2 regions of the Shewanella sp. SM87 genome follow, and region 2 is predicted to be linked to the other one. Evidence: predicted binding sites of a transcription regulator. Region 2 holds the regulator's gene; the other holds the start of a gene.
What was found. The regulator MetJ, encoded in region 2, represses methionine synthesis genes. The targets are predictions, from matches to a motif close to TAGACGTCTAGACGTCTA.

Region 1: a site for MetJ is predicted at 1,039-1,056, ahead of metE (5-methyltetrahydropteroyltriglutamate--homocysteine S-methyltransferase). Genes of this name have one in related genera too.

The regions. Positions count from the first base shown of each region.
Region 1 covers NZ_JAKKSC010000018.1:89,483-104,445, reverse strand. The annotation lists partial or broken gene L5M11_RS15215 (IS4 family transposase) at 1-11, shown strand, start outside; gene L5M11_RS15210 (LysR family transcriptional regulator) at 61-966, opposite strand; gene metE (5-methyltetrahydropteroyltriglutamate--homocysteine S-methyltransferase) at 1,166-3,436, shown strand; gene queG (tRNA epoxyqueuosine(34) reductase QueG) at 3,542-4,744, opposite strand; gene L5M11_RS15195 (substrate-binding periplasmic protein) at 4,919-5,716, shown strand; gene L5M11_RS15190 (diguanylate cyclase) at 5,713-7,569, opposite strand; gene L5M11_RS15185 (phosphatase PAP2 family protein) at 7,790-8,314, shown strand; gene L5M11_RS15180 (DUF3069 domain-containing protein) at 8,351-8,785, shown strand; gene L5M11_RS15175 (NAD-dependent malic enzyme) at 8,918-10,606, opposite strand; gene L5M11_RS15170 (DUF1456 family protein) at 10,876-11,340, opposite strand; gene L5M11_RS15165 (Nramp family divalent metal transporter) at 11,481-12,755, opposite strand; gene L5M11_RS15160 (PH domain-containing protein) at 12,907-13,446, opposite strand; gene L5M11_RS15155 (TonB-dependent receptor) at 13,689-14,963, shown strand, end outside.
Region 2 covers NZ_JAKKSC010000047.1:1,526-16,488, reverse strand. The annotation lists gene phsA (thiosulfate reductase PhsA) at 1-1,092, shown strand, start outside; gene L5M11_RS22225 (4Fe-4S dicluster domain-containing protein) at 1,105-1,671, shown strand; gene nrfD (NrfD/PsrC family molybdoenzyme membrane anchor subunit) at 1,674-2,621, shown strand; gene L5M11_RS22215 (sulfite exporter TauE/SafE family protein) at 2,728-3,471, opposite strand; gene metJ (met regulon transcriptional regulator MetJ) at 3,606-3,920, opposite strand; gene metB (cystathionine gamma-synthase) at 4,133-5,296, shown strand; gene L5M11_RS22200 (bifunctional aspartate kinase/homoserine dehydrogenase II) at 5,308-7,695, shown strand; gene metF (methylenetetrahydrofolate reductase) at 7,913-8,800, shown strand; gene L5M11_RS22190 (methyl-accepting chemotaxis protein) at 8,873-10,774, opposite strand; gene slyA (transcriptional regulator SlyA) at 10,996-11,469, shown strand; gene L5M11_RS22180 (HlyD family secretion protein) at 11,478-12,536, shown strand; gene L5M11_RS22175 (DUF2955 domain-containing protein) at 12,750-13,778, shown strand; gene L5M11_RS22170 (c-type cytochrome) at 14,004-14,627, shown strand; gene L5M11_RS22165 (c-type cytochrome) at 14,638-14,963, shown strand, end outside.

The sequences.
Region 1 (14,963 bases), on a different contig from region 2:
TTCACTCTTAAGTGAACGGCATTATGCATTCGCAGGCTTTTTTAGTCAATTTCACCCGCATTAATTCGTCTTCTGCTGGCGGGATAAACCTTCCCTCGCCACCAGTTGTAACCAATTTTGGATCAATGCAGAGTTAGCACTGTGGCGGCGATAGGCACCAAATAGCGGTCGTTTCAGACCTTCTTGGCCGAGTTTTACCGTAGCGAGACTCAGTCCATGTCCTTCATTAATCGACCAGCTTGGCAGTGCGGCTATGCCGTCTTTACAGGCGATGCGTTGCAATAACATCATTGTTAAATCACAGGTTTTTTGCTCGCCCGCCTCTATGCCCGCAGGCTCTAAAAAGTGGCGATAAATGTCTAAACGCGTCAACGGCACTGGATAACTGATAATAGGCAAGTGTGCTAATTGCTTAGGGGTGACATAGGCTTCTTTCGCTAAAGGATGATCCTTAGCAACCACTAACTTCACTTCAAAATCAAACAAATGCTGGTAGGCGAGTGAATGCCCAGGCACAGGATCTGAGGTTAATACAATATCCAGTTCACCCATTTCTAAGGCATTGAGCGAGTCGAACAGATGACGGCTCGACAAGTCTAACTCGGCTGCCGGATGATCTTGCCTAAATTGCTCCATTACAGGCATTAACCAGCGAAAACAGCTATGGCACTCAATGCCGACACGCAACTGATTGGTTTCGGTTTCCAGCCCATTCTTCAAATCTGTCTCGGTTTCTAACACCTTAGGCAAAATTTCTTCGGCCAGATGCAGCAGGCGTGCACCTTCTTGGGTGAATGACAGTGGCTTACTCTTACGCACAAAAATGGGCGAGTTAATCCTTTGCTCCAGCTCCTTAATCTGGTGGGAGAGGGCGGATTGAGTGACAAAACGTTTTTTGGCTGCGCCCGCCAAACTGCCGCTTTCTTTCAGGGCCATTAAGGTTCGCAGGTGTCTTAGTTCGATCATGTTCACTCCAAGTGAATTTCGCTCATGTTGTGCTTGAAATCAATTCGGTTGCTGGAATAGAGACTAACACAATAAACTTCTAGACGTCCAGACGCCCATTGTTATTTATCAGGCTGAAGTGCTGAAAAGTGCCAAGAGAAAACAATCTGGTGGGTGTAAGTGCCGAATATGGCTTATCTCAAATAAAGGAAGATAGAGTATGCAATTAAATAGTCTTGGGTTTCCCCGTATTGGGCGTCGTCGTGAATTGAAATTTGCCTTAGAAAAATACTGGCGTGGTGAGAGCACTCAGGCACAATTACGTGAAGTGGCGAGTGAACTTCGCCGCACCCATTGGCAGTGGCAAGCTGCTGCTGGCATTGAGCAAGTTCCCGTAGGTGATTTTGCCTTTTATGATCAAGTGCTGACCTTAAGCGCGACTTTAAATGCCATTCCTGATCGTCATCGTGGTGAAGGGGCAATCGATCTCGATACTTTATTCCGTGTTGCCCGCGGCAGAGCGCCAACGGGCCAAGATGCGCCAGCCTCTGAAATGACCAAGTATTTCAATACTAACTATCACTATCTGGTACCTGAGCTCAGCCAAAACCAAGAGTTTTCGATTGCCTATGAGCAGTTCTTTGATGAAGTTAGCGAAGCGCAGTCCTTAGGTTATAAAGCAAAACCTGTGCTACTCGGCCCTGTTAGCTACTTGTTCCTTGCTAAAACCGTGGGCCAAGAGTTTGATAAGTTAAGCTTATTACCCAATTTATTAGCTGCTTATGCTGACATTTTGGTGCGTTTTGCTGCTCTGGGAGTGCAATGGGTACAGCTCGATGAGCCCATTCTCGCATTGGAATTGGATGGCGAATGGCAAGCGGCGATGACTGAGGCGTATCAAGCCCTCAGCACTGCGAAGGTGAAGATCCTTCTTACCAGTTATTACGGCGGTATCGCACACCATCAAGCGCTGGTATCGGCCTTGCCGGTCGCGGGGTTGCATGTCGATTTAGTCACAGCGCCGGATCAATTGGCAGTCTTTGCCCATGCGCTTGGTCGAGATCAAATTTTGTCGGTGGGTGTGGTCAATGGTCGCAACGTGTGGGCGGCAGAGGCGGATTTGATTGCCGAACGCATAGGCGCGGTTGCCCGTGATCTCGGAGATCGCTTGTGGATCGGTACTTCTTGCTCACTCCTGCACAGCCCTGTGGATTTAGATGTGGAAGCCACGCTTGAGCCCGCGCTGCGTCAACAACTCGCGTTTGCGAAGCAAAAATTACTTGAACTGGCCAATGTGCGCCAATTGCTACTGGCACCTGAATCTATCGCGGCAAAAGAGATTGTGCAAACCAGTTTGGCGCGCCGCGAGGCGAAAGCGCAGGCTGCCGACAGTCAAGTGATTGCCCGCGTTGCCGCGTTGACATCTGCCGATTATGAGCGCGTCAGTGATTTCACCGTACGCCAAGCAGTGCAGCAGCAGAAATACCGTTTACCTCTGTTGCCGACCACCACCATTGGCTCCTTCCCACAAACACCTGCAATCCGTGGACTACGCAGTCGTTGGCGCAAGGGCGATCTGAGTGATGCACAATATACAGAGCAATTACAACAAGTCACCCGCGATACTATCGACCGCCAGCTTAAACTCGGTATCGATGTGCTGGTTCATGGTGAGGCCGAGCGCAACGATATGGTGGAATACTTTGGTGAGCAGCTTGCGGGCGTTGGCTTTACCAAAAATGGTTGGGTGCAAAGCTATGGTTCACGCTGTGTTAAGCCGCCGTTGATCTATGGTGATGTTAGTCGTCCAAAGGCGATGACGGTTGATTGGGCCGAGTTTGCCCAAAGTCTCACCGACAAGCCTGTAAAAGGCATGCTGACTGGCCCTGTGACGATTCTGCATTGGTCATTCGCCCGTGAAGATATCGGCCGCGATGTGATTGCGACTCAGCTGGCGCTGGCGATTCGTGATGAAGTGGTGGATTTACAAAATGCCGGCATTGGCATTATACAAATCGATGAGCCCGCCTTCCGTGAAGGTCTGCCATTGAAACAAAGTGAGTGGCAAGCCTATTTAGATTGGGCGGTGAATGCCTTTAAACTCAGCGCTGCTGGGGTGATTGATGAGACTCAAATCCACACCCACATGTGTTACAGCGAGTTTAACGACACTATTGCCGCGATTGCCGCCATGGATGCCGATGTGATTACTATCGAGACTTCGCGTTCACGGATGGAGTTACTCAACGCCTTTGAAGATTTTGAATATCCCAATGAAATCGGCCCAGGTGTGTATGACATTCACTCGCCAAACACCCCAAGTGTGGAGGCCATGGTGCACTTAATCGAGAAAGCGGCGCAAAAAGTGCCCGTACGTCAGCTGTGGGTCAATCCAGATTGTGGCCTAAAAACCCGTACTTGGGATGAAGTCGAACCCGCACTGAAAAACATGGTCGATGCCACGCGAGAACTACGTCGCCGCCTTGGTTAATATTATGCTTGAGTGAAATATTTTTTTACTGAGCTTATTGAGTTTGTTGAATTAGTAACAGCGGATGCTTATGCATCCGTTGTCTTTTATTTATTGCCGACTGACTTAAGCATCTCGCGGTAAGCCTTTTTCGATAATGCGCACCATACGTTCGGTTTTGCGGCGGGCTTTTTGTTGTTCAGTTGCAGCGCTTTCAGCAAGGCGCGATTGCTGGGCATTAAGCGCCCATTCAATATGCTCACGCACTATCTCATCGATATCTTCGCTGTGATTGCGGGCGTTAAGTGCGGCAACAATGCTTGGGCTTGCGGGAGCGTTACCCAGTGCTACTGCAATATTACGTAGCCAACGTTTATGTCCAATGCGACGAATGGCGCTGCCTTCAGTTTGTTTAAGAAACTCGGCCTCGCTCCAAGCAAAAAGGCTGAGAAGGTCAGGTTGCTTTAACTGCGGACGAATATGAAAGTCAGTTTCTTCAGTCAGCGGCGCTTGGCGATTGATGGGACACGCGAGTTGGCAATCATCGCAGCCATAGATGCGATTGCCCATGAGTGGCCTAAATTCTTCAGGAATAGCGCCCTGCAGTTCAATGGTGAGATAGGAAATACAGCGTCTGCCATCGACTACATAAGGTTCTACGATTGCACCCGTTGGGCAGGAGGTAATGCAGGCGACACAAGTGTTACAGCCTTCTTGAATGGGAATATCCACTGGTAGCGGCAAATTGATCAGTAGCTCACCTAAAAAGAACCAACTGCCAGCTTCATGGTTGAGTATGAGTGAGTGTTTACCTGTCCAGCCTATACCGGCTTTTTCGGCTAAGGGGCGCTCAAGTACTGGTGCTGAGTCAACAAAGGGGCGAAAGTCAGCGGCATCGAAACCGAGAGAAACTAGCTCTGCACTGATTTGATCTCCCAGCTTTTTAAGTCGAGCGCGGATCAACTTGTGGTAGTCGCGACCTCCTGCATAACGGGAAATATAACCTAAGTTGGGATCGGTGAGATTCGTTGCAAAGCCAGCTTCGGGTGGTAAATAGTCCATCCGTACGGAGATCACCCGCACTGTGCCCGGATGCAGTTCTTGCGGGCGAGCGCGCATCATGCCATGGGTAGCCATATAGGCCATTTCGCCATGAAAACCTTTGTCTAGCCATGCTTGGAGTTTGGCTTCTTCAGCGGTTAAATCCGTATCGCAAATGCCAACCTGCGCAAATCCGAGTGCTTTTCCCCACGTTTTAATTTGAAGAGCGAGCCGCGACAGCATGCTGGCATAGGATTGGCTTGGGGTTTGATTGGCTAAAGTTGACATGAATTGATTGCAGCGAGGCTCTTGGCTAGGTGGCAATATGATAGCAGTTTTCACTTATTGAGGACGAGTTTACTCAGAAGGGGGCGTGAGGCGATATTTTCTTTGGGGTATTTGTTTATTTGCAGTTGGGATTGAGTCTATGATTAGGTCTAATGTTTATCGTTTGGTATTCGTATGCTGAGTGCGTTTCCCCTTAGGGCGTGTTTTCTTGCGATGAGCTTATTAGGCCTGATGCCTAATCTTGTTTTTGCGGCGCCTGACAAGTTGAAATTGGTGACCGAAGCTTGGCCTCCCATGAGTTACGAGCAAAATGGTGTGCCGCAAGGTTTTGCGGTGGACTTAGTCAATACCTTGCAATCAAGACTGGGTCAGAGTGAAAAAATCGATGTGTTACCTTGGGCTCGGGCGTATTCAATTGCCAATACCTCTGCGAACGTTTTACTTTTTGCTACGTCAATTAATGATGAGCGAGCTGAGCAGTTCGATTTTATCGGTCCTATTGCGACCAGCAAAATTGCATTGTACGCAAGGGCGGCAGATCCCATCGCTCTCGATCAACTTGCTGAACTTCAATCGACAGATATTGTGGGGGTTTATCGGGAATCGGCGGGTGCGCAGTTGCTACAACAAGCGGGCGTGGATAATTTGCTGGTGGCGAGTTTTCCGCAGCAATCGGCGAAACAGTTGCTGTTTTCTCGAATTCGTTTTTGGTGCCAAGCGGATCTTGCGGTAAAGCAGATACTCGAAGAGGTTGGCGCGAGTGAGACAGATATCCGCCAAGTGTTTGTGGTATCGGAGATTAATCTCTATTTAGCTTTTTCTAAAGGGACGTCGGCGGAAACCGTTATCAGTTGGCAAACAGAGCTTGAGAAAATGAAAGACTCAGGTGAATTTAGTCGTCTGTATCAGACATGGTTTGGCACTTTGCCACCGCCATTACAACATCAAGTGTTTTGGCATAAGGCCGTTTAATTCTCTCTTAAAGCCTCATTCTTGGCTGATTTCAAACAATTTCTGCCCGCATTTTTAGCCTCATAAAGAGCATTGTCGGCCCGCTTTAGCAGGGTGGCAAAATCTTTATCTTGATATGCATCTTCCGTATTATTTTGTGGTTCTAAAGTGGCGACACCAGCACTAACGGTTAATTTGAGTTCTGCTGGTAAATTCTGTGCGCTAAGGCGGCTAATATGGTTCTGCAATTGATGCGCCAGCGCTAACGCACCTGTGGCATCAGTGTTAGGCAATAGGATTAAAAACTCTTCACCACCGATGCGGCCAACGAGATCTTTATTACCCGATAAGGCTCGGCCTGCATTTGCAATGGTCATAAGGGCGCGATCGCCTAATTCATGGCCGAAGTTATCGTTGATTTTTTTGAAGTGATCCGCATCAAAAATAATCACTGAAAAAGGGCTTTGATGTTTTAAGGCTTGCTGAAAATATTTCGCGGCTTGGGCATAAATATGCCGACGATTAGGGAGTTTGGTAAGGTAATCTGTGAGGGCAATAACTTGCAGTTGGCGATTTCTATGTACTTGTTTATAAGCGAATATAGACACTATCGTCAGGATAAAGCCCGCTAGTAATAGGATAATGTGTTGCAGTGATTTGTTCTTTTCGAGTAGCGCGAGCTCTTGTTCTTTAAGGTTTTGGTTTTCAATCAAGCGTTGATTTTCAGATTCAATCCGACTGGTATCAAACTTGACCTTTAATTCTGTCGTATGATGGGAGAGAGAATTGCCATCGACTTTTTTTGTTAGGGTAACAAATTCTTGCAGCGCTCCGTAGGCGGCAGATAAATCATTCATAGCCACATATATGTTACTTTTAAGCTGCAGCAGTTGAGTGAGTCCCCGATTATTCTGCAGAGTGCGAAAGGCTTTTTCCCCTTGCTCAAGTTCGGTAAGCGCCTCTTTATAGCGAGCTTGTTGAAACTTTATATCGGCCATAAAAAGCTTCATGAAGCTGTAATCGGTCAGATCTTTTTCATTAATAACAGTATCGGCTTCGATTAAATACTTTTCGGCTTCGTTTAGACGATTGAGTTTGATTAAGCTGTAGGCAATATTCGTTGCCATAGTTGCTGCCACTTTTTCCTGCTGATGTTCCTTGAAGTATTGATAACTTACTAAGAAATTATCTACGGCCTGTTGATGTTCACCGAGTTCATCTAAGGCAAGGCCAATGTCCGAGTTGACATACATTGCCTGTTCTTGGTTATTGTTTTTTAGATAGAGAGCTTTGAGTTTGGTGTAATAGCGGATTGCACTTTGGGGATCGCCATAACGTCTAAAACTGGTAGCAACATCGGCAAGGTTAATGTTAGCCCAACCGCTTAAATTGAGTGATTCATAGAGATCTTGCGCTGTGACGAGATCGTCTAATGCCGCAGAAAAATCGCCAATATAAGAGTAAAGTGCGCCGCGAATGCTGCGCGAGTCGGCTATTAGCTTAAGGTCTTCATGCTCATAGGCACGTTTAACACTGAGATTATAGCCTTCCATCGCGCCATCCATATCACCACTTAATTGCAGAAACCAAGAGTGGCAGAGCGTGAGGTCGGTAATGAAATGGGGGGAGGCGGTTGGCGGAATATTGCTCAGTGCTTGGTTAGTATTTTTAAGTGCCAGTGCAATAGCTGTGTCGTTTTCTGTATTCTGATCCCAGCATTTGAGCAGTTGTAGCTTTTCATGACGGGTGACATCGTCAGTCGAAATTAGTTTGCTTAATAACGCTAGATTGCTTTCGATTTCTTCACGGGTCATAGGGACGCCGCTTTCAAATCTTGCAAATATTTTATCAACCTGAGTCTTTTCTTCTGCCATAGCGTTGCTGAGCGGCAGTAGAAGCAGCAATAAGGAGAATGATAAATACCTAAGTTGATGTAGCAAAAAAGATTCCTGTTCGAATTAAAATCAATAGCTAATTATTAGCTTAGCATAACTTGTTTGTTCATTTTTAATATAGATGTATAGCAATTTTGCATTCGGTTAATGATCAAGGTATAAACTCCGCCTTGGTTATTATCCCACAAAGGAATCACCCTTGAAGAAATTACTCTGTGCTGCATTATTCATGATGAGTGGCACTAGTTGGGCAGGCTCAGATTTAGAAACCTCTGGCGATGTATTGCATTTATTATTACCCGCTACTGCGATGGGTGCGACCTTGTTTTATGAAGAGGGTTATGATGGTAGTTGGCAGTTAATTCAGGCAGCGGTGTCGAGTCGGTTAATTGTTGAAGGTCTTAAGTATAGTGTGAGTAAAGACAGGCCAGACGATAGTGGCGATGATTCGTTTCCATCGGGTCATACCTCAGACAGCTTTATGGCGGCGACGTTTATTCAGCAGCGCTATGGTTGGCAATATGGTTTACCTGCCTATGTTGCCGCATCTTATGTGGGCTACACCCGAGTGGCGAGCGACCAACATTACCTCGAGGATGTGTTAGCTGGCGCGGCGATTGGCGCGCTAGCGGGTTGGTATTTTACTCAGCCCTATGAAGGTATTACTGTCACGCCGATAGCGGGTAACGGCGTTTATGGTTTATATGTGAGTGGTCAGTTTTAAGTCTATTTTTTGAATGAATGTTAATCGAGATTTTTTATGAGCGAATTATCAGCTGTTTACCGTGAAACTGCCGAGCAGATTTCTTACAATGTTGCGAATAAAGTGTTACCAATGGCTAAATTACCGGGTGACTTATTAGCAGCGTACCAAGGTTTGTGTGCCGAACTGTTGGAAGACAGGGAAGGTAAATTTAGCCAAGCTTGGGCATCTTTACCTGCCAGTGCACGTAATCTAATGGAACAAGCCGCATTCCACGGTTTCTATATTGCTAATGCTTGGTTGCAATTGAGTCGTGTCGCCCAAGAAATTTCTGAGCAAGCCGATACTGATAGTGCAATCCAAGAGCAAGAATATAACGGTATTTTTACGCGCTTAGCCGATGAATCGCTCAAAGAAAGCCTACGTAAGTTGAAGAAAGCGCGTACCGATCGCGCTTTGCTCAATAGCTTTAAACAGGTGATGGCACCTTAGTGTTCTATTGAAATGAAAAACTGTGCCTGAAATGAAAAAGCCCGTTACTGCAAAGTAACGGGCTTTTTGCTGGCTAGCACAAACGCTCAACTAAGCTGCTCTACTGCAACTTGAGTCGCGGCAACGCTATGCTTAGAACGAAGTGCGTTTGTAGCGGCGATATTCTGGACTCCAGAAATTGCCTTCAATCGACTGCTGTAAGATCTCATCGCTCATTGGCAGCGTTAACCCTTGTTCAACTGCGACTTTACCTACGGCGAAAGCAATATGCTTACTCACAGCATGGATATCTTCGAGTTTAGGCAGTAGTGGACCTGTACCATCGATTGCCAGTGGCGAACATTCGGCAAGTGCGCGACTTGAAGCCATCAACATGGCATCGGATACATGACGTGCGCCTGAAGCTAATACGCCTAAGCCAATACCTGGGAAGATAAAGCTGTTGTTGCACTGGGCTATTTCATAGGTTTCACCATCGACAACCACAGGCTCGAATGGGCTGCCCGTAGCGACGAGTGCTTGACCTGAGGTCCAATGCAAAATGTCCTTCGGTGTCGCTTCTACGCGGCTGGTGGGGTTCGACATAGGGAAAATAATCGGGCGAGCACAATGGCTGTGCATAGCACGGATGATTTCTTCGGTGAAGAGACCCGGAACGCCAGATACCCCAATCAACACTGTCGGCTTGGCGTTGTTAACCACATCGAGCAGTGAAATATTGTCGCTGAAATTGCTCCAATTTTGGATGTTGGTGCATTTCTGCGCCAATTTTTGCTGGAATGGCAACAGGTTAGGCATGTTGTCGAGCAATAAGCCCCAACGGTCAACCATACACACTTGAGTGCGAGCTTGCTCGTCGCTGATCCCTTCAGACACCATTTGTGCCACGATAGCTTCGGCAATACCGCAACCGGCACTACCAGCACCGAGGAAGGCGATACGTTGTTGATTCAATTCAGTGCCCGCAGCCTTACACGCGGCGAGCAAGCAACCAACGGCAACCGCAGCAGTGCCTTGAATATCATCGTTAAAGCAGCAATAGCGATCCTTATAACGCTCTAGGATCGGCATGGCATTCTTTTGGGCAAAGTCTTCGAACTGGATCAAAGTATCCGGCCAACGCACATGTACAGCTTGCATAAAGGCTTCGATAAACTCGGCGTATTCTTCACCACCGATGCGTGGATGGCGCCAACCCATATACATAGGATCTTCTAACAACTGCGGATTATCTGTACCTACATCTAAGGTAATAGGCAGGGTATAAGCCGGACTGATACCGCCACAGCTAGTGTAGAGTGACAGCTTACCGATAGGGATCCCCATGCCGCCAATACCTTGATCGCCAAGGCCTAAAATACGTTCACCATCAGTGACTACTATGATTTTAACTTTTTGACGAGTCGAGTTATTGAGGATGTCATCGATCCTATCTTTGTTCGGATAGGAGATAAACAAACCACGGTTGCGGCGATAGTTTTTCGAGAAACGTTCACAAGCTAAACCTACTGTCGGCGTATAGATGATGGGCATCATCTCGCTGATGTTATTTTGCACTAAACGATAAAATAAGGTCTCGTTTGTGTCTTGGATATTACGTAGGTAAATGTGCTTGTCTAAGTCGTTATTGAAACTTCTAAATTGATCGTAGGCGCGAGAAGCCTGCTCCTCAATCGTTTCAATGGCATAGGGGACTAAGCCTTCGAGGTTAAAGAAAATACGCTCTTCTTCAGAAAATGCACTGCCCTTGTTAATCAGTGGGGCTTCAAGAATGGCAGGTCCTGCAAACGGAAGATAGAGGGGGCGTTTATTATCGTCCATGGGTAACCTTTTGAGTTATTGTTTAAGTGGTCAATACGTGCTGTAAGTCACGTAAGGTTATCATGAAATGTGATCTTTGTTGTCCGTGGAACGAGGTATTTGTGGTTTTTTTTGCAGCAGTAAAAAAGTCAGCTGTTTTAAACAGGATTTCTGAGGTTGTTGAGATGGAATTGTTAAGGTCTTGTTTATATCCAAACAAGCTCAGGTGTAGATAAAAACGGATATAAAAAAACGCAGCCTAAGCTGCGTTTTATGTCATAAGTTTAGCGTTATACGCCGCGATACTTAAGTGATAAGCCGCGGATAAAGTTACGCAGTATTTGATCGCCACACTCTTTAAAATTCTTGTGGTCTGGATTGCGGAACAGGGCGCTTAGCTCTGATTTTGACATTTTCACTTCGGCTAAAGCCAAAGCTGCTACTATGTCTTCTTCACGCATTTCGAGGGCAACTCTCAGCTTTTTAAAGATGAGGTTGTTGTTTAAACGTGAAACGGGCGCTGGAATTTCTGCACCTTCACGTAGACCGCGCTTCTCTATGATAAGACCATCTAAAAACTGACATAAGGTCGTGTCGTTACAAGCTTTATAACCTTCTTCCTCTTCTTTACGTAGAAGATCAATCATCTCTTCGACAGGCACTTCTCTTCCAGCTTTAGCAAAAATTTTAATCATTTTTGCATTGCTAAAATCAAACACGAAGCGCAAACGGCGCAAAATATCATTATTAATCATGGTCATCTCTTGGCGCGGCTGCGCTATCTGGTTTAAGAGCCCGCATTATATACCCAAACCACCTTAATTGCAGAATTCAGCGGGAATTTAATGGCAGTTAGTTAAGGCCATTTATTACTCCGGCATAAACATTCTGGCAATTAACCTTTAATGATGTTGTACCAATAGATAAACAGTGCTGCGAAAATCAGTAGATAAATTAGGCCAAACCAAGAGAGTAGTTTCATCTTAGTCCCATATCTGTCTGTCTCGGGAAGCTGTTTGCTGGTCATTAAGCGGTAATTTAACCAAGCAAAAATGACTGTGGTCATAAAGGCCAAGATCATCACAAACTCGAGTAACGGTAAGAGTGCACCTTTAAAGAAGAGGATCAGCAATAAGCCAAAGGCACTGATGGCGAGCATGATCCCTGTGAGACGTTTGTCTGAACTGGCCTTTGAGGTGAGTAACTGCCAGCCCATATCTAAGGTACGGCTATAGCCATCGATCACTGTTACTGTTGTGCTGAAAATACACAGAAATGCCACAATACCAATAAGATAACGACTCTCGCCGCCCATCACTTGGCTGTAAAGATTAATCAATTGATTAGCAAACTGCGCACCGGAATCTGAAAAGTGTTCGCCACTGCCGTGCATCACTAAGGCGCCCAAGGACAAAAACACGATCGCGAGGATCGCAGTGATGATGTAGCCTAAGTTAAAGTCGAGCAGTGCCTGCGCTTTCGTGACCGTCTGGCTTTTTTGTTTTTCGAGCAACCAGAGAGAATTCCAAGCGCTGACTTCAATCGGTGCTGGCATCCAACCCATCATGGCGACCAAAAATCCCACATGGGCCCATTGCCAAGGTGAAGGAGAGATAAAATTGCTCGCTAATGGTTGAGCGTGATCCCAAGCTAAGGCCACGGCAATTAAGGTGGTTAAGGTTAGGGCGAACATGATGATCTTAGTGAGTCTATCAAGCAGTTGATAATGGCCTAAAATCAGTAAAGCCAATGAACTCAGCAATACCAGTAGGGCTAACCAATCGATGGGGAGCGGAATAAATTGGGTCAACATAGCGGCGGTTAACATGCACACCCCTGCAGTACTGGCAATGGCGGCGATCACATTGAGCCCAGTAAACAGCAGTAAGTAACCTCGGCCCTGTTTTTGGTAGCCGTGCAGTAGACTCTCCCCTGTGGCAGCTGTGTAGCGTGCGCCAGCTGCAAAGAAGGGATACTTAAGTAAATTCACCCCAAGAATAACCCAAGCCAGTTGCCAACCAAATTCGGCGCCCGCCCGAGTCGAGGCGACTAAATGGGATGCGCCAATCGCCGCTGCGGCCATAAGAACACCTGGGCCCATGGCTTTAATGCCGAGAGTTAGGTGTGTCATCCAAGAGGATGAAGGAGAAGTTACTGAAGATTCTGTCATGTCGTTATTAAAAATGCCTGTTGAAAATTAATCTGGGGAATCGAATAAGCCCTCATGCTAAGGCTGCGCTCATGTTAAAGCCGCGCTAACGCTAAGTGAGTGGCTCAACATTAAAGGTAAAGTGATTGAACTAAAAGTCGTTTTATTCAATTTATCTGTTTAATTTTTGGCTGAGTAAAGTTTCAATGCGTTTTAAGCTTGCAGCCATTTCGACTACGATTTGTAATAGCGTATTATCTGGCTGTGCCGATGGGATTGTTGGGTGCAAGGGTTGGGTAAGCCGTTCTTTTTGTTCTAATACGCGGGCTCTAAATCGAGGCGCATCGACTATGCCGACTAAGCTTATCAATGCGCCTGCGCCCGATTGGCCTGCGGTTTCTACCGTGAGTTTATGCAGACCAAATAGGCGCATAATTGGGCCTTGGATCAATGCCATATCGGTAATTTTGTCCAAAGGCACTGTGTTTTCAGTACGAGTTAATATGCCCCTCCTGACAATAAGTTTATTGCTGGTGAGCTCGGCACTCATATTGCGAATATAGCGGCGAGTCCCCCAGAGCCCGATTGGAAACCAAAGTAATAACAAGGGAATACCTATTATGCTTAGGCTGAAATAGGCGGCGCCTGAAAGCAACCAATACCAACCTAAATGGGTTTCAAACTCTGCTTGATAAATAATCTTGTCTTCCATCTTTCTTCCTTAAATTCTGATATTCAAATACTGCGACTTGTCTTGTAGGTTGAATTTTTAGTGCCTAGACGTTCTTTGATTCTCGTATGAGGAAAATACACTGTCTCAAATGTAACAAAAGTTTAACTTTTATTTCTCTGCCATTGACTTTGGTTTGTAACTCATTACCTTGTGTATTGTTAATTTAGGGTTTTCTTATTGTTAAAATAATTTTAATGAGATAAATAAAACAAGGGAAATGTATGAACAGACCTCAGATTCTACCCAGTGCTTGTGCAATCGCAATTGCTATGGCATGTGCGCCAACAGTGGCCCATGCTGCCGATAAAGGTGCAGAAAAAGTTGAACGTATTGAAGTAACGGGTTCCCGTATTAAACGTACCGATATTGAAGGCCCTTCCCCTATTCAATCGATCAGTAAAGACGATATTGCCAATATGGGATTTGATAACCTGCAGCAATTACTTGAACGCATGCCTGCCAATGGTGCTGGCGCGTTTTCTACCCGAGGAAACAGTCAAGATTCAACCGCCAACGGCGGCGCATCTATCAGTCTACGTGGTTTAGGCCCAGATGCGACCTTAGTGTTAATTAACGGTCGTCGTGTTGCGGCGAGTGCTTTTGCCGAAGGTATCACTAATTCCTTTGTTGATATCAATAATATTCCGGTATCAGCTATTGAACGTATCGACATACTGAAGGACGGTGCATCGGCTATTTATGGTTCTGATGCGATCGCGGGTGTGGTTAACATAGTTCTGAAAAAAGACATTGAAGGCATTGAGGTCAATCTTGGCTACGGTGATGCTTCAGGCACTGGCTACGATGAAACTACAGCGAATATGGTGTGGGGGATGAAGTCCGATAAGGGTAGCGCATCGGTTATCCTCGACTATTTCAAAAATGATACTTTAGCTGCGACTGATTTAGGACGTTTTGGTGTTTCAAATCAATCACCTTATGGTGGTGAAGATTTTCGTTCTTCCCGTGGTTTTCCTGGGTATTTCTATGTTGATGGTGTTAAAACTATCGATCCTGCTTGTCCTGCTGATAGTGCAACCGCGAGTGGAAGTTGTTTATTTGAGTACGGCTCATACAATTTTGTTGCGCCGGCTGCGGAGCGCGTAGGGGCTATTGGCCAATTTGACTATCATTTTAATGATGATTTAACAGCATTTTTAGAGTTAGCGGCGCAGCACAATACCTCAATCGCAGGTGGAGCACCGACACCACTTGACGAGGATGCTGGTTTAACTGTACCTGGATCTCACCCGAATAATCCTTGGGGGAAAGATATTGAAATTGGTCGCTTCCGTACGGTTGATGCGGGGGCGCGACGTTGGGATATTGAATCCGATAGTTTACGTTTAGTTGCTGGTTTACGCGGTGTAGTAAAAGAGTGGGATTGGGAAGCTTCTGTTCAAAAAGGTCGCAGTGAGTCGACTCAAACGGGTGATCGCAGCCAAGGCTGGGTAAGAACAGATTATTTGCAACGTGAAATTGATGCGGGTCGTTAC
Region 2 (14,963 bases):
CGTATCGATCAGGTGGAAGAGCAGTACGCCATGATGTGGACATCGGGCGGCGTTTACCAAACCATTCTCGATGCCACGTTAAGCGCTGTTCCTTACCAGTTACACGGCTGGGTGATGTCACGCACTAACCCAATGCAAACCATGACAGACAGAGCGCGCGTTGTTGAAGCGATGAAAAAGCTCGACTTTATCGCCGTGTGTGATGTGTATATCAGCGAAACCGCCGCCTATGCGGACGTGATTTTACCTGAATCGACTTATCTTGAACGTGATGAAGAAATTGCTGATAAGTCAGGTAAAAATCCGGCCTATTATGTGCGCCAACGGGTCGTTGAAACCTTAGGTGATACTAAGCCTTCTTGGCAGATCTTTAAGGATGTGGGTGTGGCTATGGGCCTTGGCGAGTTCTATCCATGGGAAAACATGGAAACCCTGCAAATGCTGCAGGTGAACCGCGACACTGACCTGCTGCGCCGGATCAAAGACGAAGGTTTCGTGAGCTTCGGTAAGCCAATTATGTTGTGCGAGCCTAAGATGGTTGCCGAGTTTATTAAGGCATACCCCAATGCGCGACCTGCCGATGAAGACGGCACTTACGCCAGTGCACTGACCTTTAAAACCCCGAGTGGCAAGATTGAACTCACTTCCGCGAAAGTCGAAGCCATGGCACCGGGCCGTGGGGTGATCAAGTTCCGCGAAGTGAATCTTAAAAAAGCAGATGAGCTGTACTTTATCCAAGGCAAAGTGGCGGTGCACACCAATGGCGCAACCCACAATGTGCCTATGCTCGCTAACCTGATGTCGGATAACGCTGTGTGGGTTCACCCTGTTACTGCGGGCAAGTTAGGGATCAGCAATGGCGACCCAATCCGCCTCACCAGCAGTGTTGGCACAGAAGAAGGCCATGCCTTAGTCACGCCGGGCATTCGCCAAGATACTGTGTTTGCTTACATGGGCTTTGGTTCTAAAAACAAAGAGTTGGTCAGAGCAACGGGCAAAGGTATCCACTGCGGTAACTTACTGCCGCACGTTACTGCTCCTGTGTGTGGCATGACAGTGCACACCACGGGCGTCACGCTGGCAAAGCGCTAATCGGAGGCTTAAATGAATAAACGATATGTAATGGTGCACGACGAGAATAAGTGCATCGGCTGCCAAGCCTGTAACGTGGCGTGTCGCAGTGAAAATGGCGTACCCGAAGGCGTAACTCGTCTGCAAGTGCGTGTGGAAGGCCCCTTTGGTGAGATGCCCAATCTGCATTTCAAATATCACAGGGTATCTTGCCAGCAATGTGAAGATGCACCCTGCGTTAAGGTGTGCCCAACGGGTGCGGCCTATGTGGGTGAAGACGGCATTATCTCTATCCATATCGAGAAGTGTGTCGGCTGTATGTACTGTGTGGCAGCGTGCCCTTATAAAGTGCGCTTTATGAACCCAGAAACCAAGGCGGCGGATAAGTGTAACTTCTGTAAAGACAGTCGTTTAGCACGGGGCGAAGAGCCGGCGTGTGTGACTGTGTGTCCAACCGATGCCTTAGTGTTTGGTGATGCTAATGATCCGCAGAGTGAAGTGGCCATCATGCTCAACACTAAAATCACTTACCAAGATAAAACCCATTTGGGCACTAAACCTAGGGTATATCGCGTTCCTACCAAAAGAGGGGGGATTTGATTATGAACAATACTTGGGGCGACATGGCGCAATATGATCCTGTCACTTGGCACTGGGTCATCGCCGTTTACTTGTTTATGGCGGGGTTATCCGCGGGCAGTTTATTGATTGGCATTGGTTTACGCTGGGCGAATAAGGAACTCAGCGCGGGAGCTGAAAGCAGCATTCTTAAGGCGGCAGCCATTATTGGGCCTGTGGCAATTAGCTTAGGTTTAGCTTGCTTAGTGTTTGACTTAACCAAACCATTCCACTTTTGGCTGATCTTAATTCACTATAACTTCCAGTCTGTGATGGCAATCGGGGTGCTGGCGCTGCTGGCGTATTCTCCCTTAGCTTTTGCGTACGCCATTATTGTGCTGCGGGATGACTTACCAAAATGGGGTTTGGGTTTCCTAACACCTATCGCTAAGTTACTTATGCCATTTCGAAGGCTGATTGAAGTATTGTTGTTTGTCCTCGCCATTGGCGTAGGGGCTTACACTGGCTTCTTAATTTCGGCGATGAATGCCTATCCTATGCTCAACACTGCGGTGCTGCCTGCGCTGTTTTTAGTGTCAGGTCTATCGGCGGGCGCTGCGGCAAATGCGGTACTGGCGTTGCTGATGTTTAAGACTGACAGCCACGACAAAACTTTAGTGAAGATGCACGGTTTAGAATTGCCTGTGATGGCGATTGAAATCCTGTTCCTGTTCATGTTGTTCTGCGCCTTGTACTTCAAGGGTGGCGCGGCGGCAGCGGCCTTAGCATCGTTAACTTCTGGGCTATGGGCAAGCGTGTTCTGGATAGGTGTTGTCGGTATTGGCTTTGGTATTCCATTGCTGTTTATGCTGCTACCCACCGCGACTCGCCACACTAAGGGCGCGATGATCATGGTGGCTTGTGCGAGCTTAACGGGCGTACTCGCCTTAAGACACTTTATTGTGTACGCAGGGCAAAGCTATTTAAGCTGAGTGTAAGCTGGTTTTACATATTGATAGATAAAGAAAAAGCACTGGCAATGTCAGTGCTTTTTTATTGTTTGAATCTTGAGAAGGTTTGCCAGTACAAGCGGGACGCTTATTGGGGTAATAACTCGATAACCGACTTCACCGTTAGCACTAAGGCACTGATACTGCACAGGACTAACGTCGCCATCTTTGTCTTCTCTTTATCGACACGGCCTACTAATCGCCCTGCGACTAAGTAACCTAAAATCACTGAGGGGAGCAGCATCAACGACAGCCACAGATGTTTTAATTCTAATAAGCCAGTGATCGCTAAAATGATCAATGCAATCATGGAGCTAAAAATGAAGAAGGCCGACAGGGCAGCACGAAACTGCGAGGCATCTTTGCCTGCCAATAAAATCGCCATCGGCGGGCCACCAATCGCGGCGATATTGCCGAAGATCCCTGAAACCACGCCCGCACCGAAGAGGGTTTTCTTATTCACTGGCAGGCTGAATTTATACAGGCTGAGGATCACTGCGACAGTCACAATGGCGGCGATGGATAAACCGAGTATGGGTTGAGGCGCAAACAGCAATAAACTCGCGCCGATAAAACCGCCGGGCACGCGACCTAGGAGCGCATATTGCAAGCCATTGAATTCTAAGTGGCCGCGTTCACGCACTAAGGTCAGCAGGGCGATGGAGAAACCCATAGCAATAACAGGCGCAGGTACAAGTTGTGGATCGACGATATACAGCAAAGGACTGGCGACAACCGCAAGCCCAAACCCAATCAGACTTTGGGTTAAGGCGCCCAGAAACACGACCAGCGAGGCTAAGGCGAGTGTCTGTGGATCTATCATAGAAAACATAGGATTTCCTATATCCCAAACCAACTCAAGATGGTGAAATTTAAAGTTTGAAGTCGCTTGGGTATAAACAAAAAGGGATCGTTAACGATCCCTATTGATGAGCACTGTGATATGACTTTGAAAGCGACGAGTCGCTATTCCATGTCTTCCCACTCGATTCCCATTTGATCCATCAACAACTTGGCTTCGGCGGGAATGCTGTCTGGGTTATCTTTTGACAGATCTTCATCGTTGGGCAATGGCTGGCCAGTGTAGGCGTGCAAAAATGCCTCACACAACAGCTCGCTGTTGGTGGCGTGACGCAAATTATTGACCTGACGACGAGTACGTTCGTCCGTGAGGACCTTAAGCACTTTGAGCGGAATAGACACAGTAATTTTTTTTACTTGTTCATTCTTCTTGCCATGTTCAGCATAGGGGCTGATGTATTCCCCATTCCATTCAGTCATTGACTCACCTGTTATAACGCTAAATTCGGGGCAGATTTTAAACCCTTACAAAGAACAGTCAAATTATTGCTACTATTTCTTTGTGATTGCAAACAGATTTCTTTATGTTCAGACGTCTAAACGTCTTCACGCCTATTGACGATGGCGTTGGGCTTAGGTACATTTAGACGTCCAGACATCTCTATCAGTCTACCGAATTTAGGAGTCCCCCCATGGCAGAGCGTCAATTAGCCACACTGGCAGTGCGTCAGGGTATCGAAAGCGATACTCAATATGGCGCAGTTGTGCCACCGATTTATTTGTCGACTAATTACGCCTTCGATGGTCATAAAAATCCCCGCGAATTCGATTACAGTCGTTCAGGCAACCCAACGCGCTGCATTTTAGGCGAAGCATTAGCGCAATTAGAAAAGGGGGCGACTGGCATAGTGACATGTACTGGCATGGCGGCCATCACCTTAGTGACTACTTTGCTCGGCCCCGATGACCTATTGGTCGTGCCCCACGATTGTTACGGCGGTTCCTACCGTTTATTTACCAACTTGGCGAAGAAAGGCCAGTTTAAGCTCATTGTGGTCGACCAAACCGACAGCCAAGCGTTAGCCGGCGCCATTGCGCAGAATCCTAAGATGGTGTGGCTCGAAACCCCATCGAACCCGTTATTGCGTGTGGTGGATATCGAAGCCATTGCTAAGGCGAGCCATGGTGTCGGCGCGCTGGTGGTGGTCGATAACACTTTTTTATCGCCAATATTGCAACAACCCCTATTGTTAGGCGCGGATATCGTTATCCACTCCACCACTAAATATATCAATGGTCATAGCGATGTGGTCGGCGGCGCTGTGGTCGCCAAAGACGCGCAAATCGGCGAAAGCTTACATTGGTGGTCGAACACTCTAGGCTTAACGGGGTCGGCCTTCGACAGTTATCTGACCCTGCGCGGCCTACGTACCTTAGCGGTGCGTATTCGCGAGCATCAAACCAATGCCCAGCGTATTATTGAGGTATTAACGCAAAGCCCTGTGGTGAGCAAAGTCTATTATCCAGGTCTTGCGGATCACCCAGGTCACGCCATTGCGGCCAAGCAACAACAGGGCTTTGGCGCTATGCTGAGCTTTGAGCTCAAAGGCGGCGAGGCCGAAGTGGTGGCCTTTTTAGGTGCACTCAGCTTATTTAGTGTGGCGGAAAGTTTAGGTGGCGTCGAAAGTTTAGTGGCAGTGCCCGCCACTATGACCCACAGAGCCATGGAGCCGCAGGCGCGCTTCGAGGCTGGTATTAAGGACACCCTATTGCGTCTATCGGTGGGTATTGAAGATGCCGCCGATTTAGTTGCAGATATTCAAGCAGGATTAGCCGCCGTTGCGGCTTGTCAGTAGAGGAATAATAGATGGCACGTTGTCACTTACATAAATTTGGTGGCTCCAGTTTAGCGGATGCCGATTGTTATCGTCGAGTCGCCCATATCCTGTTAACCCACGGTCATAGTGATGACCTCGTGGTGGTCTCTGCGGCGGGTAAAAGCACGAATTTCCTGTATAAATTATTAGCGCTGCGTGATGCGGGTCAGCTATGGCAAGAAGAATTACAAGTGCTGATCAGTTACCAACAGGGGTTGATTGAGCAGTTGTTGTCGAATGAACAAGCCCGAGATCTGCGTGAGCGTTTGGCCACTGATAAAGCGCAACTCATCAGCTTGTTGTCTTTAGATGAGCGCAACGAATACCAAATCAACCATGTGGTGAGCTTTGGCGAACGTTGGTCGGCACGTTTAATGGCGGCGCTGCTGCGCGAATCTGGCGTGGCAGCAAGCCATGTGGATGCCTGTTCAATTTTAGTGGCCGATGAAGCCGCTGTGCCACAAATTCGGGTACAGGAATCCCGCGCTAAAGTACAAGCCCTATTAGCTGCGCATCCCAATGAACGCTTAGTGATCACAGGATTTATCTGCGCTAACGAGCGTGGCGATACCTTATTACTTGGTCGTAATGGTTCAGATTTTAGTGCCAGCCTGATTGCGAGTCTCGCCGATATCGAGCGCGTGACTATTTGGACCGATGTGGAAGGGGTGTTCAACGCCGATCCTAATAAAATCAACGATGCCAAGTTACTGAAAAGCATGTCACTTGCCGAAGCCGATCGCCTAGCGCGTTTAGGCTCGCCAGTATTACATTCGCGCACTCTGCAGCCTTTGTTTAATACCGAAGTGAGTTTAGCGGTACGCTCAAGTTATGCATCCCACACCGACTTTACCTTGATCGCGCCCCACAGTTCGTCGGCGAGCGCACCTGTGGTGACTAACCTCAATGCTGTGGTCCTGTTCGGCTTTAAACTCACGGGTGAGTTAACCCGTTTATTAGATCTATTGATCGCCGCAGGTTTAACGCCATTGGCCCATTGGACCTCTGCCCATCAAAGGGTTGAACTTGCCTATACCGCTGAGAATCAAAAACAAGTTCAAAGATTACTCGATGCCGAAGCATTAGGGATCAGCGATCAGCAGATCAACACAGATTTTGGTTTAGTCGCATTAGTAAGTGCCGACGCCGAACATTATCGCCGCAGCTTCGCGCGTTTACTGAGCCGCGATGCTAAACCTTTGTTTAGTGGCGATTTAAGTTTAGTAACTTTAGTGCCCCAGTCGCAGGTGAATCTGTTAACCCAAAAGGTGCACCGCCGCTGCGCGGGTCCGCGTAAACGCATTGGCGTCTTGCTGCTCGGTGTGGGTAATATCGGTGAGGCTTGGATCGATCTGTTTAAGTCGGTTTCACCATCACTGGACCATGAACTCGAAGCCAGTGTTGAGTTAGTCGGTTTAGTCAGTTCGAGTAAAGCCTTGATTAAATCCACCGGCATTAATCTTGCCGCGTGGCAAACAGAGTTTAATACTGAAGCAACGCCTTGGCAGTATGAACATTTATTCGAGCAATTAGAGCAAGTTAACTGCGATGAGCTGGTGGCCTTAGATATCAGTGCCAGCGCCAGTTTGACGCTGCAATATCCAGAGCTATTCGAGCGTGGTATCCATGTGGTGAGCGCGAATAAACTCGCTGGCTCGGGTCCACTGCCTTTCTATCGAGAGTTAAAGCAGCAACTGGGTAATCGTCGCTTATTTTGGCGCTATAACGCCAGCTGTGGCGCAGGTTTACCCATCCAACATGCGCTAAATGATCTGCGTAACAGCGGTGATAGCGTTGAAGCGGTGGGCGGGATTTTCTCCGGCACCTTGTGTTGGTTGTTTGAGAAATACGATACTAGTAAGCCATTTTCAGAATTAGTGATTGAAGCCAGAGGCTTAGGTATTACTGAACCCGATCCCCGCGACGATCTCTCCGGCCGTGATATGCAGCGTAAACTGCTTATCTTAGCCCGTGAGATTGGCCTTGAAATCGAGCTTGAAGATATTGAGCTGCGCTCACTCGTACCAGCCGCTTTGGCGGATATTCCCTTAGATCAATTTCTCACCCGCATTGCTGAGTTAGATGCCGATCTGCTGCAACAATATGGTGCGGCGGCGGAGCAAAATAAGGTGCTCAGATATGTGGCATCCTTAGACAACAGCGGTCCAGAGCTTAAGGCCGAAGTGGGTTTGCAGTGGATTGATACCCATCACCCTTACGCTAACTTAACCCCTGGTGATAATGTGTTTGTGATCCGCAGTGTCTTCTACCAAGGTAATCCGCTGATCATCCGTGGACCGGGCGCAGGACGCGAAGTGACAGCGGCGGCGGTGCAGTCGGATCTGACCCAGATCTGTCGCGATCTGCTGCAGGAATAATGCGGTATCAAGCTTCTTAAAGGACTCATTCGAGTCCTTTTTTATTGGCTAGAATAAATCTATTGAATTAACCGAGATTAAATGCGGTTTATGGGTATTTTTGGGCTTGACTTACATCTCAGTTTCTCTAGTATATGGACATATAGACGTCCAAACGTCCATTTGAACTAATTCATACTAGCAAAGAGTAGCGCCAAGGGCGGTTGAGGAAATACACATGGCTTTTCATCACGCACAACATTCACAATCGCTGAATCAGAGCTTGTCTGAGCTTAATGGCGATATTAATGTTTCTTTTGAGTTTTTCCCGCCATCGACCCCCGAAATGGAACAGATACTGTGGAACTCTATCCGTCGTTTAGAGCCGCTGAATCCTAAGTTTGTGTCTGTGACTTACGGTGCTAACTCAGGTGTTCGCGACCGCACCCATGGCGTGATTGAACGTATCCAACAGGAAACCGACCTCGTTGCCGCACCGCACTTAACCTTAGTGGATGCCAGCGATGAAGAGTTATTAGAACTGGCCAAACATTACTGGAAATCGGGCATTCGTGACATAGTGGCACTGCGGGGTGATTTACCTGCGGGCAGCCCAAAGCCAACCCGTTTTGCGGTCGATTTAGTGCGTTTACTGCGCTCTGTGGCTGACTTTGATATTTCCGTTGCGGCCTATCCAGAAGTGCATCCCGATGCGAGTAATGCACAGGCGGATTTGATCAACCTTAAGCGTAAGATTGATGCGGGCGCTAGCCGTGCCATTACCCAATTTTTCTTCGATGTGGAATCTTACCTGCGTTTTCGTGATCGCTGCGTTGCCGCCGGTATCGACGTTGAAATTGTGCCGGGCATTTTACCTGTGACTAACTTTACCCAGCTAAAACGTTTCGCGGGCATGACCAATGTGTCGTTACCGAATTGGTTACATAAGCAATTCGACGGCCTAGAAAACGATGCGGGTACACGCCAATTGGTGGGGGCAAACGTGGCCATCGACATGGTGAAAGTGCTGTCCCGCGAAGGCGTGAAGGATTTCCATTTCTATACCTTAAATCGCGCCGAATTGACCTACGCGATTTGCCACACTTTAGGCGTGCGTCCTAAATAAAACCTTATAAAATAAGCTAATAAAAACGCCGCAGATAATGCGGCGTTTTGCTTTGTGTCAGTGGTGTATGTATTAGATCCTAAACTGTGCCAGTAGCAGTTGAAGGCGAGCCGCAAGCTGGGCAAGTTCGTCACCCGCCCGCGCAGTGTGCACCGCACTATTGGTTGTCGTCGTGGCAATATCGTTGATGTTATTGATGTTCTTGTTAATTTCTGCGGAAACAGCACATTGCTCATTTGCCGCGCTGGCGATCTGGATGTTCATCTGGCTAATGGTCGAAACCGCTTGGGTGATGGCCACGAGTTCTTCACCCGCTTGATTAACTTGGGCAACACAGCTTTGAGTAGTGCGTGAACTGGTTTCCATCGCCGAAACGGTAGATTTGGCTTTAAGCTGTAGCGCTTCAATCATTTTTTGAATTTCTGTGGTTGAAGCTTGAGTGCGAGTCGCAAGGGTGCGAACTTCATCGGCTACGACGGCGAATCCTCGTCCTTGCTCTCCGGCTCTGGCGGCCTCAATCGCGGCATTAAGCGCCAGCAAGTTGGTCTGTTCGGTAATATTGCGGATCACAACTAATACAGAATCAATTTCGGCAGTATTACGTTCGAGTTCATTAATGGCATTGGCGGCAGCGGCGATTTCTTCCGCTAATACAGCAATCGTCGCGACGACTTTTTGCACTACGAGTTTGCCTTGTTCGGTTGACTCATTGGCGTGATTGGCGGCATCGGCCGCATCGGTCGCATTGTGGGCAACCTCTTGAACAGTGGCGGCCATTTCATTCATTGCGGTGGCGACCTGTTCGGTTTCAAGATTCTGACGATTGGCCATCGATTGAGTTTCGTGGGTAATGCCCGACATCTCTTCCGCTGAGGTTGCGAGTAAACTCGTTGCATCAGACACTTGAGTTACTGTGTGGTGGATTTTCTCCACAAAACGGTTAAATGCCTGCGCTAACTCGGCGATTTCATCCTTACTCGTTATGGTAATTCGACGGGTTAAATCGCCTTCGCCTTCGGCGATGTCATTCATGGCTTGGGTTGTTTCTGCTATCGGGCGGGTAATGCCTTTAGCAATAAACCAAGCAATGGCAGTGCCGATTAACATTGCAGCGAAACCGATGAGAATCAACTTGAGGCGAATATCCGCCATAACTTGCTCTGAATGGCTTCTGTCCATCGCAATATCCAGTACCCCAAAGACTTGTCCCGAGTAATCTTTTATAGCGTGGCGATACAAAGCGAAGGTTTTGCCCTCTAAGCTAATAGTGCGAATCACTTCATTGCCTTGCATCACGCTATTGAGCTCATTTATGGCCTGAATATCGGGCGTGAACGTGGCGCCAAATGCTTTAAAATCCGCGCCATTGGGCAACAATAGTGCGATTTCAGCTTGATAAGCATCTTTAAAACTGTCGAAGAAAGGTTGTCCAAATGACATACCAAATTCCACTGAGCCTGTGTGTTGGCCTTGATAACCCATGGGCACTAAACCGCGAATCCCTAAACCTTCAACACCATATTCCAAACCGTTTAAGGGCTGTTTTGTGGTGTTGGTTTCCACAATGGTTTTACGAATGGCAGTGAGATCATCACCGAATTTTTCGGGGCGATGTAATCGTAAAAAAGAGGTTGCTGGTGGCGTATGAAACTGAAATTGTTGTACGTCGAAATCTTGCTTAAGCTTGGCAAACAGCGGCAGAGTACGGTCTTTTAGTGCGGGGCGATCCCGTTCGGCGAAGTTACTTTGGATTTCTGGCGTTAGTGAAACTATCGTTGCCATGGCCTGTGCGAGTTTACCGGATGAGGCTATGTTGGCTACCGCAGTTTCGTACAGTTTATGCAGTTCTCTTTGCTCTGATTCTTTCACCTGACTGCTGAATTCCGACAGGACTAGCAGCATGATAAAGCTCATCATGGCCAACAGTAATAGACATATCCCAACCACAATCCTCGTACTAATTTTTAAATTCACCAAAGCCAACCTCCCAGTTCACTTCATCAGTCTGATTTATCTTTTTAATATTATAGAGATACGGCTGATTATATTTGAGATAGCGCCAGCCTTTTGGATTATTTGTTTCCCAATGCGACATTTTTGCGCCATAGGACACAGAAAATTTTTTATATGAGCACATTTACTTAGCCTGCTAACTAAGTATAATGCTTAGCACGCTAACTAAGTGGGTGAGCAAGATGCAAAAAGAATTAGAGCGACTAAAAGAGTTATCACTGGCGGAGCATTTAGGCCGTCTGCATCGATTGTGGCGTACCGTGGCCGATGTTGAGCTGGCACCTTTAGGATTAACTCATCCCCGTTGGACTGCCCTTTGGAAACTGCTGCGTTTAGGCGACAGTGTTAGCCAAAAAGTGTTGGCCGATGCCTTAGAAATTGAATTGGCTTCGCTAATGCGTACCTTAGGGCAATTAGAAGAGCAAGGTTTAGTCGAGCGTCATTGTTGTGACAAAGATAAGCGGGCAAGGATTGTGAGTCTGACGCCAGCGGGATTAGATGTTTTAAAGCAAATGGAAGCGCGGATTATTCAAGTGCGCCGTGAGTTATTAGGCGGGATCAGTGCCGAAGAGTTGAGCGAATTTGAACGCATTATTAGCCTGATCAGCGACAACGCAAGCGCCAAATTAACCAAGGTTACAGACACCCTTTTGTGAGAAAGAAGATGACACCGGATCAACAGTTTGCCCGTTTAGTAAAATTTGCCATGTTTGGCTTTGTGATGGTTTTTGGCTATTTCATGCTGGCCGACACTATGATGCCATTGACGCCTCAAGCCATGGCGACCCGTGTAGTGACGAAAGTGACACCGCAGATCAGCGGTAAAATCCAGACCATAGCTGTAACCAATAACCAAGCGGTTGCCAAGGGTGATTTGTTGTTTCAAGTCGATCCCGCGCCCTATGAGTTAGCGGTATCGCAAGCTAAATTGGCCTTAGAGCAAGCCCGTCAAGATAATGCTGAGTTAGATGCTTCGCTACTGGCCGCTAAGGCCGAGGTCAATGCCAATAAAACCACCTCACAACAAAAACGCAGCGAGGCTAAACGTCTCGATTCCCTGTATGCCACCCATGGCGTATCGCAGCAGCAAAAGGAGCTAGCCGATAGCGATGCCGCAGCTGCTGAAGCCAATTTGCTTGCCGCCAATGCGCGTTTAGAAAAACTCAAAGTGAGTCGTGGCAGTTATGGCGAAGAGAATCTTAAAGTGCGTCAGGCGCAAAACCATTTAGCTCAAGCCGAGCTTAATCTGTCTTATACCCAAATACGTGCCGATCAAGATGGGATAGTGACTAACCTGCAGTTAGAAGTAGGTAGTTTTGCGACCGTGGGGCAACCTCTGTTAGCCGTGGTATCGGATAAAGTGGATATTATTGCTGATTTTCGTGAAAAGAGTCTGCGTGGCGTCAATGCTTCTTCGACCGCTTTGATTGCGTTCGATGGCGAACCTGGGCGTTTATATCGGGCGACGGTGAGCAGTGTCGATGCGGGCGTGAGTGCAGGGCAATTCGATGCCAATGGCCGTTTAGCCGCGCCGCAGGAATCGGACCGTTGGGTACGTGATGCCCAAAGATTGAGATTACATCTAGTGTTAGATGGTATGGCAATGAACAGCTTACCTGCGGGGGGGCGCGCGACCGTGCAACTGCTGCCCGAGAATAGCCTGTTCAGCTTGCTCGCTAAGGTGCAGATTAAAGCAATCAGCCTGCTGCACTATATTTACTAGCCTATTTACTAGAATGTTTACTAGCGTATTTACCAGCATATTTATCGGCATATCCATTAGTACTTATCTGTGTTGACGAGCACGAGTGACTCGCGGTGGTTTGTATTTGCCGCGAGTCGCTTGAGTGAACGCTTCAAAGCAACATAAGTGTGAACGCAGCATAAGCCAGCTAAACATCCTCATTTAATGTATTGATAGAACAAGGCGACGAGCATGTTACTACGCCATAGCCCATTGACGGCCAACGATTTACGCCAGTGTTTACGGATTGCGACTGGCGCGACCTTAGGTTTTACCCTGTGTAAAATTTTTGGTTGGAGCAATGGAGTCTTCTTCACTGTGACACCTATGCTACTACTCGGATTAGTGCCAGTGATGAATGGCCATGCTATGCGCCAATTATTGGCTTCATCTGCCATGGCTGGGTTAGAGGTTGGGTTACTCGGCGGTTTCTTTGGCAGCCATCCCGGCATGATGACTCCCATCGTTTTCCTATTATTTTTATACCGCTTTGCGGCCATGTCCCGCGGCAGTTTGTTTCTCTTTGGTGCCAACGGTGTGCTGAGTCTCAGTATCATGCTGCACTTTGCCAGCTATCCAGGGGTTGACTTAAACGACTTAGTTTTCAGTAACTTTTGGGCGACAGCACTTTCAGTTGTTATCGCCTACGCTATGACGGCACTCTGGCCCGATGTTGAACCAAGAGCGGCTTACAAACCTGGGCCTAAGGCGCCGCATCGAATGCGCCACGAAGCCTTGCTCGGCGCGACCATAGCGACGGCATCGTTTCTGGTGTTCCAAATATTTGATCTGCGGGATTCGATGTCGGCTCAAGCGACCACTCTTTTGCTATTGTTTCCCATGCATTGGAATGGTGCACTCGACTATGCCCGTAAGCGCGCCATAGGCACCCTGTTGGGTGTGTCGTTTGGGATACTTGTGCAGTTGCTGCTCTATGATTGGTCTGGGTTATTGATGTTAGTTGTCCCCTTGTTGTGGATTGGACTGATGATTTTTAGCCAAGCCCATGTGCGCGAGGCGAATGGCTCTGGCGTGGGTTTTGGTGCTATGACCACGTTAGGGATTTTGTTTGGGCAGTATTTGACCCCAGGTAACGACTTAATCTTCAGTGCCTTATACCGAGTGAGCAGTATTTTAATCGCTATCGTTGGCACGTTACTTTTATGCTATTTGATACATAAGTTATTGAATCGTTTCGAATCGACGCGATTTGGTTATTGAGCAGGCCATTAAGTCTTGAAGGCTTGCAGCTTAACCTTGTACAGAGTAAGGTAAATTTATCCCGTTTGAATTGAACAATAAGTGACTCTTAATGAATGTTAAGTCTCATTTATTGGCTGTTTTAAAAATGAGCGGCGGATTTTAAAATGGGTTTAGTGTGTGAGCACAAACATAAATAACAATAACCCCTATGCTTTAGAGCTTAATTCTCTTCAAGGATAGAACATGAAGATTAAAACATTAGTCATAGGCTTAACGCTATGTAGCGGCTATGCCGCTGCCGCCGAGCCTTCTGACAAACAATCGATGAACGTTATTCCACAAGCTGCACAGTTATGTGTGTCTTGCCATGGGGCAGCGGGTGAGGGTATTGAACCACTTGGCCCTCGATTAGCGGGATTATCTAAAGAATATATCTCGACACAATTGCAGCATTTCCAAGCGGGCGTTCGCCAAAACGCGACCATGATGCCGATGGCAATGACGCTCCAAGGTGACGGTATTGAGCAAGTGTCGAGCTATTTTTCAGCTAAGCCTGCCAATGACGTCAAGCCTGTTATCCGCGGTGAACAAGTTGTTTTTAATGACGACACCGCCCGTTTAGCCTATCAAGGTGATTGGTCCCGTGGTTTACCAGCCTGCGTGACCTGCCATGGTCCTTCTGCATTAGGTGGCGGCTTATTTCCTCGCTTAGCAGGTCAACAGGCGAGTTATATCAAAACGCAATTATTGGCATGGCAGTCGGGAACACGTAAAGGTGACGTCGATGGCATGATGGGGAGCGTCGCGAATAAGCTCACCGTCGCCGAGATTGATGCGTTAGCCAACTATTTTGCGAATTTAAAATAAGGAGCCGGCCATGAAATATTCCGCAATGTTATTACTGGCCGCGATGGGGTCGTTAACCGTTCAGGCGCAAGCTGAAACTGAGCCAGTACAAGAACGCCCAGATAAGCAAGCTCCGCTGCCTTCTTTCCCTAAGGTAGCAGATCAAACCTATCTTACCCCTAGACCTTTGAGTGCGATTCCCGAAGGCGCCTTTGGTGATAAAGTGCGTTTAGGTTATCAACTGTTTGTGAATACCCAACAGCTGCGTAATAAGTATGTGGGTAATGAGCTTAACTGTACCAATTGCCATATGGATGCAGGCCGTAAAGCCAATGCATCACCCCTTTGGGGCGCGTA